Linked DNA regions of Bacillus pumilus. The protein of the gene in region 1 interacts with the protein of each later gene in a pairwise test. Links are inferred from orthologs where the notes say so. Each region holds a gene or a part of one and is shown on either strand. Other genes may lie near its edges.

Evidence for each region.
Region 2: the proteins of CKW02_RS18620 (region 1) and ndk interact in binary tests that used the Escherichia coli proteins (3 or more experiments, as listed by UniProt). The link is inferred for Bacillus pumilus from one-to-one orthologs.

The regions. Positions count from the first base shown.
Region 1 is NZ_LT906438.1:3,552,448-3,558,097, reverse strand. The notes cover bases 20-2,994. They hold CKW02_RS18620 (uracil-DNA glycosylase), read left to right. Parts: upstream 20-1,154; coding sequence 1,155-1,835; downstream 1,836-2,994. Other genes in these bases: CKW02_RS18615 (aldehyde dehydrogenase), read right to left, coding at 1,869-2,994; CKW02_RS18625 (glycosyltransferase family 2 protein), read left to right, coding at 331-1,158; CKW02_RS18630 (YflT domain-containing protein), read right to left, coding at 20-202. Outside these bases: more of CKW02_RS18630, read right to left, coding at 1-19; more of CKW02_RS18615, read right to left, coding at 2,995-3,227; CKW02_RS18610 (YwdI family protein), read left to right, coding at 3,398-3,730; CKW02_RS18605 (purine/pyrimidine permease), read left to right, coding at 3,764-5,071; CKW02_RS18600 (DUF423 domain-containing protein), read left to right, coding at 5,142-5,513; CKW02_RS18595 (cupin domain-containing protein), read right to left, coding at 5,555-5,650. UniProt on the Escherichia coli protein: Excises uracil residues from the DNA which can arise as a result of misincorporation of dUMP residues by DNA polymerase or due to deamination of cytosine.
Region 2 is NZ_LT906438.1:2,052,104-2,054,967, reverse strand. It holds ndk (nucleoside-diphosphate kinase), read left to right. Parts: upstream 1-1,141; coding sequence 1,142-1,588; downstream 1,589-2,864. Other genes in the region: aroC (chorismate synthase), read left to right, coding at 2,586-2,864; CKW02_RS10375 (CheR family methyltransferase), read left to right, coding at 1,733-2,512; hepT (heptaprenyl diphosphate synthase component II), read left to right, coding at 49-1,011; CKW02_RS10390 (demethylmenaquinone methyltransferase), read left to right, coding at 1-24. UniProt on the Escherichia coli protein: Major role in the synthesis of nucleoside triphosphates other than ATP. The ATP gamma phosphate is transferred to the NDP beta phosphate via a ping-pong mechanism, using a phosphorylated active-site intermediate.

The DNA.
Region 1 (5,650 bases):
CATCCCGAGTGCGGATGACATTGGCAATTTGATCTAAAATCCCTTGATCGACCGCTGTCATGCTTTTGGCATTCGTATGCTCTGTGACGGTATCAGAGCGTTCTGGATCGTATGCAAAAACAAAAATATCATCTTTTGCTGAGCGTATTTGTTCAATGGTCTGCTTCGCTTCTTTGCTATTTTCTACTGTGAAATATTCCATCGTGATCACTCCTTTCCATCGAAAATTCCCATTTTCCCGTCACATCAAACCGCCTTTTATATCATGAGAAGAACGTCATTTTATGTTTTAATGGAAAAAGACGAATCTATTAAAGGAGTTAGCTGAATATGAAGATTTCCTTATTAATTGTGACACATAACCGGCTCAGCGCACTGTGTGAGCTGCTTGAATCTATTACGAGACAAACCGTACAGCCTTTTGAAATTGTGGTTGTGAATGATGCAGGAGAGCGCGTCGAGATCATTCAGGAACTCTACCCCGAACTTCCGATCCGCTTGATCCATTTAGATGAGAACGTCCAGCATGTGAATGCTAGAAACGTGGGGGTGCGGGAGCTGACTGGCGATGTCATCATGCTGAGTGACGACGATGATTACTTTACACCTTGTCATATTGAACGTATGAGTAAGGCGCTGGAGGACGCCGATTTTGTCTTTTCTGATGCAGAAATTGTGTCATTTGAAGAAAAAGGCGCGACCCGCTTCCCGGTGTCAAGACGTTTGTTTGCGTATACAGCTGCTATTGAGGATATGCGTGTCTTTTCTACATATGTTCCTTCCGGCAGTATGTATAAACGCTGTATACACGATGAGATTGGCTATTTTGATCCAGCGATGCATCATTATTGGGACTGGGACTTCTTTTTGCGTGTATCACAGCATGCCCGGATCAAACGAGTGCCAGCTGCCAGCGTGATCTATGCGTTTTTTGACGGCGGAGGGAATCAGTCTAGTGATCTTGGTGAGACAAGGAAGAACTACTTAGATGATCTAAGTGAAAAGCATGGGCTGGGTGACCTTCCGACAGCGAACTTTGCTGTCTTATTAGAAGAACCAGCAATGAAAAAACGAGAATCAGAGAGTGAGATTGTGTGGGATGGAAAACCGATGATCTCAAGACTAACGCAGCAGACACAAGGAGGAGAACCCCAATGAAGCCATTTTTAAATGATAGCTGGTGGGCTGTGATGAAAAGTGAATTTGAACAGCCATATTATCAGGAATTACGTGAATGGATGAAGGAAGAATATCGCACGCAGATCGTTTTTCCGAAACCAGATGACGTTTATCGTGCGCTTCATTTGACGTCATATGAAGCGGTCAAAGTGGTGATTTTGGGACAAGACCCTTATCATGGTCCAGGTCAGGCACATGGATTAAGCTTTTCTGTTCAGCCTGGTGTGAAGCATCCGCCATCGTTGAGAAATATTTTTCAGGAGCTAAAGGATGATCTTGGCTGTCCTGTTCCAAATCACGGCTCACTTGTGAGCTGGGCAGAGCAAGGTGTGCTGCTCTTAAACACTGTGCTAACCGTGAGAAAGGGCGAGGCGAACTCGCATAAAGGCAAAGGCTGGGAACGTGTGACAGACCGCGTGATTGATGTGCTGAATGAACGTGATCAGCCCGTCGTTTTTGTGCTGTGGGGAAGACATGCTCAAAATAAGAAAGAACGCATTGATCAAAACAAGCATTACATCATTGAGTCACCTCATCCAAGTCCTTTTTCTGCAAGAAACGGCTTTTTTGGCAGTCGTCCGTTTTCAAAGGTAAACGCGTATTTAAAGCAAATGGGGATCGAAGAAATCAACTGGTGTATCCAAGATATTGAGTAAAAAGAGGACGAGGGGAGAGACCCTTCGTCCTGTTTATTTTAAAAATTTACGAACCAAGTCGAGTCCGTTTTTCGCATTTGGATAACGGAAGGAAAAATCGAAGCGATTGGTTTGGCGCAGGACGCTTTTTTCATGCGTAAACGTAAAGAAGCTTTCTTTCCCGTGATATCGTCCCATGCCGCTTTCACCCACGCCTCCGAATGGCAGGTAAGGAGTAGCGACATGCATGAGCGTGTCATTGATACATCCTCCGCCAAATGAGAGATGGTCTAGAATATAGGCTTCTGTTTCTTTACTTGTTGTAAATAAGTAAAGCGCAAGCGGCTTCGGTCTTGTTTTGATCATATGAGCTGCCTCGTGCAGAGAATCGAAGGTCATGACAGGCAGAATCGGTCCGAAAATTTCCTCCTGCATGACAGGATCTTCCCATGTGATGTGGTCTAATATGGTTGGTGCAATTTTGAGCTCGTTTTCGTTGCGCTGTCCACCTGTAACGATCGTTCCATTTGAGAGAAATTGTGAGAGCCTGTCAAAATGACGCTGGCTGACATTTTTCCCAAAGTGCGGATGTGTTTCCGGTTGTTCGCCATAAAAGTCACGGATACAGGCTGTCATTTCCCGCAAAAGATCGTCTTTAATGGATTCATGAACAAGCAAATAGTCTGGTGCAATACACGTTTGGCCAGCATTGGTAAATTTGCCGAACGTGATTCGCTTTGCCGCTAATTTGATATCTGCATCAGGCGTGACGATGCAAGGGCTTTTTCCGCCAAGCTCAAGTGTGACAGGGGTCAAATGCTTTGCGGCGGCTTCCATGACGACTTTGCCAACTGCCACACTTCCTGTAAAGAAGATATAATCAAAGGGCAGTTTCAACAGCTCTGTACTCACATCTACACCGCCTTCTACGACAGCTACATGGTCTTCTTGAAATACAGGTTCGACCATTGCACTGATTACTTCTGAAACTTGCGGCGTCAGCTCAGACGGTTTTAAAATAACGGCATTACCCGCAGCAATGGCACCAACTAATGGAGAAAGGGCCAATTGGAAAGGATAGTTCCAAGGGGCAATGATGAGCACATTGCCATAAGGTTCCTTCATAATCATGCTTTTCGACCCGATATGAGTGAGGGGCGTTTTCACGCGTGTTGGCTTTGCCCATTTGTGGAGGTGCTTGATGGTATGATTGATTTCCTCATACACCATCCCGATCTCTGTTGTGTAGGCCTCCTGTTCGGATTTATGTAAATCATGGGCCAAGGCTTGTAAAATATCCTTCTCATGCTGTTTGATGGCTGCTTTTAAGTCTTTAAGAAGACGGATGCGTTCTTCCACCGGCGGCTTTTGAAAGACTTTTTGTTTCTGAAAAAGAGTAGTGAGTTTGTCCATTATTCAATCCTTTCATAAACGATGTTGTTTCCTTTATTATGTGTGAAGGGCTATGTCGGGTCAAATAAGAGAGGCGGGAGCAGACTGCTTTGAAAAAATGAACCCATTTCGTTTGTTCATTTGGTAAAATAATGTTGAAAAGAGACTTTTTTAGATTGGAGGGTCTACCCTTGAATATTCATATATCAAGCCTGCTTCAAAAAATGGAGGAAGCGGTTCAAAAGGCGAAACAAAGTGAAAATGATGAAGAGGTGAAACGCCAAGTGGCGGCGATTTCTTCACTATGTGATGTCATTCTCGATGCACCATCACAGGTGCAAATGCCGCAAACGCCGGTTATCTCGCCACCTTCTTCGATACAGACACCGCCCGCGCCGCCCGTATCCTCAGATCAAGCCATGCTTGAGAAACTGATGGGTGCGAGTGGTGCGAAGAAATTTCAGCATCAAGAAGAGGTGCAAAAAGAGAAGGATGGGAACGGCGACTCTATCTTTGATTTTTAATGGTCTTGTCACGATAAAGGGAAGGTGATCGGTTTGAAACTATTTTTGGGCGCCATTCAGTGGATGGCATTTTTTATCGCAGCTTCTATTGCTGTACCAATTGCGATTGCACAAGCATTTGAATTGAACCAAGTGCAGTCAGCGGAGCTGATTCAAAGTACATTCTTTTCACTTGGTCTTGTGGCGATGGTTCAGTGTTTATGCGGCCATATGCTGCCAATCAATGAAAGTCCAGCGGGGCTTTGGTGGGGTGTGTATACCCTTTATGCAGGTATGACAGGAACCATCTTTGCGACGTATCCTGAAACTCTGCAAGCACTACAAGGGGCTTTAATTTTTAGTGCCGCTTTCTTTTTTATTTTTAGTTTATTTAAAATCATTAATTGGCTCGCGTCTTTATTTACGCCAGTCGTCACAGGCATTTACTTGCTATTATTAGTTGTCCAGTTAAGTCAGCCGATCATGAAAGGGCTGATGGGCATCGGCTATAGGGGAAATCAGGTGGATGGGCTTGTCTTTTGCTTATCAATCTTCATTATTATCCTGACCTTCATGATCAGCCGCTCAAAATGGCATTACTTAAGACAGTTTTCTGTGTTGTTTGCCCTTGCAGGAGGCTGGTTGTTATTCGCTTTACTCGGGTTGGCAAAGCCGGTTCGAATTCCAGAAAAAATCATCGAGTTTCCGAAGCTTTTCCCATTCGGCATGCCAGTCTTTGACAGTGGATTGCTTGTCACGTCCTTTTTCATTACCATATTACTCATTGTGAACATGCTGGCAAGTATTCGAATTGTGGAAAGTTCAGTGAAGGCATTTGGTGAACTGCGTGAGCGGAAGAGAGCTCGTCCGGCTGGTTTTGTCGCAGCATTTGGTCACTTACTGAGCGGATTGATCGGAGCGATTGCGCCTGTACCTATTTCCGGGGCAGCAGGATTTATCCAGACAACGAAAATTCCATCGAGAAAGCCATTTTTCATAGGAAGTCTGCTCATTGTACTCATTAGTTTATTCCCGCTGCTCATGAGCTTTTTCTCCGCATTGCCATCACCTGTGGGGCTTGCTGTAAACTTTGTGGTGTTCTCCTCGATGATTGGAATTGCGATGTCTGAGTTTGATCAGTATGAGAAAGAAGAAATTCCGCGGATTCGCTTTGTCCTAGGGATTGCCGTTTTAGCAGGTGTAGGGGCGATGTTTGTACCGCAGGAAGCCTTGAAAGGCATGCATCCTGTGCTCATTTCATTATTAAGCAATGGACTTGTTCTAGGTACACTCATTGCGATCGCGGTCGATCAAGTTCTGTTACGAAAGAAAAAGAAATCCGACAATCTCGTGTCAACGTAAAGGGAAAGTTGAATATCGTCTGTCACCCGCGCTATGATAAATATAATTGACGAGATAAGGAGAATGACGAATGAAACTATTTTTCATTTTAGGTGCGATTAATGCGATGCTAGCTGTTGGACTCGGAGCCTTCGGTGCGCACGGTCTTGAAGGGAAAATCCCTGAAAAGTATATAGAGATTTGGAACAAAGGGGTTCAATATCAGATGTTCCATGCGATTGGACTATTTATTGTCGCCTTTCTTGCAGATAAGCTGTCAGGTGTTTCTCTAGTCCCAACCGCTGGCTGGGTGATGCTTGCAGGTATCCTTTTCTTCTCAGGAAGCCTTTATGTCCTAGCATTGACTCAGGTGAAGATTCTAGGTGCCATTACCCCAATTGGCGGAGTGGCGTTTATTGCTTCTTGGATCATGCTTGTCATTGCAGCAGCAAAAAATTTATAAGCTAAAAAACCGATGCTCTGAGAGGGGCATCGGTTTTTTTCTTAATTCCAGTAAGGGACGTAGTTTGGCGGTGCTTGATAATAAGGGATGTAGTGAGACGGAGGGACAGGGTTCGTTTGTGCTTCCTCTTCTCTGTG
Region 2 (2,864 bases), 1.5 Mb from region 1 along the record:
ACACATATCGGAAAGAAGCTTTGAATAAACGATATTTGGGTGAAAATAATGAAACTAAAAGCAATGATCTCTTTTTTAAATCATGATATCGATATTATTGAAAAAGAGCTTGAACAAACAGTTCGCTCTGATTATGCATTATTAAGTGAAGCGGGTCTTCATTTGCTGCAAGCGGGCGGAAAACGAATCCGCCCCGTTTTTGTTCTCCTTTCAGGCATGTTTGGCGACTATGACATTAATAAAATTAAATATGTTGCCGTTGCGCTTGAGCTCATTCATATGGCATCGCTCGTTCACGATGATGTTATTGATGATGCAGAGCTGAGAAGAGGCAAGCCAACGATTAAGGCAAAATGGGACAATCGAATTGCCATGTACACAGGAGATTATATGTTTGCAAGATCTCTTGAGTATATGACAAAGATCAATCACCCAATGGCGCATGAAATTTTGTCAAAGATGGTCGTCGAGCTCTGTCTTGGTGAAATCGAGCAAGTGAAAGACAAATACAATATGGATCAAAACCTACGTACATATTTAAGAAGAATCAAACGAAAAACAGCCTTGCTCATTGCAGGCAGCTGTCAGTTAGGTGCGATAGCAGCAGGTACAGATGAGAAAACACATAAAGCCCTTTACTGGTTTGGCTACTATGTCGGGATGTCCTATCAGATCATTGATGATGTGCTTGATTTCACATCAACTGAAGAAGAGCTTGGTAAGCCTGTTGGAGGAGACCTTTTACAAGGAAATGTCACACTCCCGGTCTTATATGCACTGAAGAATCCTACACTCGAAGGACAATTAAAGCTGATTAATAGTGAAACAACGGAAACCCAGCTAAAACCTGTGATTGAACACCTCAAACAAACAGATGCGATCGACCGCTCGATTCGAGTGAGTGAAATGTATTTGAAAAAGGCATTCGAACAGCTAGACAAACTTCCTCGAGGACGAGCGAAAACGTCACTCGCTTCCATTGCCAAATATATTGGAAAACGAAAATTCTAATCAACATATTGTTGATTGGTTTTTTTGTGAAATTTTTTGTCAAAAATTGATTATTATATAAAAAAATGATACGATCACTTTGTAACAATGTAAGCCTATACATACATAAACGACGGGGTGGAGAACGTATATGGACAAAACATTTCTTATGGTCAAACCTGATGGTGTGGAAAGACAATTAATCGGTGAAATTGTGTCAAGATTCGAAAAAAAAGGGCTTCAGCTTGTTGGTGCAAAGCTAATGAGCATTCCAAAAGAAGTAGCAGAAACACATTACGGAGAGCATAAAGAAAAACCATTCTTCGGGGAATTGGTTGACTTTATTACGTCAGGACCAGTATTTGCAATGGTATGGCAAGGTGAGCAGGTAGTAGATGTCACAAGACAGATTATCGGCAAAACAAACCCGAAGGAAGCGCTCCCGGGCACAATAAGAGGAGACTATGGATTGACGGTTGGAAAAAACATTATCCATGGCTCAGACTCACCAGAAAGTGCTGAAAGAGAAATCAACTTATTCTTCAAACAAGAAGAACTCACAAACTGGGATCAAACCATCTCAAGCTGGATTTATTAAAATTCAAGCCAAGGTGTTCATCAAATGAGCACCTTGGCTTTTTTATATGAATATTTCTATACGAAATTTCGCATGAGAAGATACAAATTTTCGATAAAAACAGCTATACTAGGACAAAGATAGATGAGACAGGAGAGGACTTTGATGGATCAATATCAAGTATTTGTCGGAAAATGGAAAAAACTAACCGGGGTGGATCTGAATTTATATAAAGAAGCACAAATGAAACGAAGATTAACGTCACTTTATGATAAAAAAGGATATAGAGATTTTGAAGCGTTCGCGGCTGCCCTTGAAAAGGATAGAGCACTATTAGATGAGACGATGGATCGAATGACGATCAATGTGTCAGAATTTTACCGAAACTATCAGCGCTGGGAAGTGCTTGATCAAAAAATTCTTCCGCTGCTTTTGAAAAACAGCGGGACCCTAAAAATATGGAGTGCAGCATGTTCGACAGGAGAGGAGCCGTATACACTCTCAATGCTGCTATCAAGCCATCCGCTTGTGAAAGACTTCCAAATTATTGCAACTGATATTGATGATAAAGTGCTGCAATCAGCTCAAAAAGGAAAATATCATGAACGATCACTGCAAGAGGTACCAGATCAAATCAAGCAAAAATATTTCACAAAAGAAGATTCTTCATTTTACACTGTGAAGGATGAGGTGCGAAAGCACATTCAATTTAAAAAACACAACCTTTTAGCAGATCCTTATGAAAAACAGCTTGATCTTATCGTGTGCCGAAATGTCCTTATCTACTTTACAGAAGAGGCAAAAGAAGAGATTTACAGGAAAATGAGCAGCAGTTTAAAACCAAATGGCGTATTATTTGTTGGTTCAACTGAACAAATTTTTCATCCAGAAAAGTTTGGACTCACATCAGCTGATACTTTCTTTTATCAAAAGAAGGGGTTGTAGCTGACTTTTTAGTAGTAAGTGTGTTATCATAGTTTTACTTAAAAGCGTTAATGCGATGAAGGGAGATCGAGTCATGAGATACTTAACAGCAGGTGAATCACATGGTCCACAATTGACCACAATTATTGAAGGCGTTCCAGCGGGACTTTACATAGAGCAGGATGACATCAACTATGAATTGGCTAGAAGACAAAAAGGTCACGGCCGCGGCAGAAGAATGCAGATTGAAAAAGACCAAGCGAAAGTGTTAAGTGGTGTTCGTCACGGGAAAACATTAGGTTCTCCTATTGCACTTGTCGTTGAAAACAACGACTGGAAGCATTGGACAAAAGTGATGGGGGCAGAGCCGATC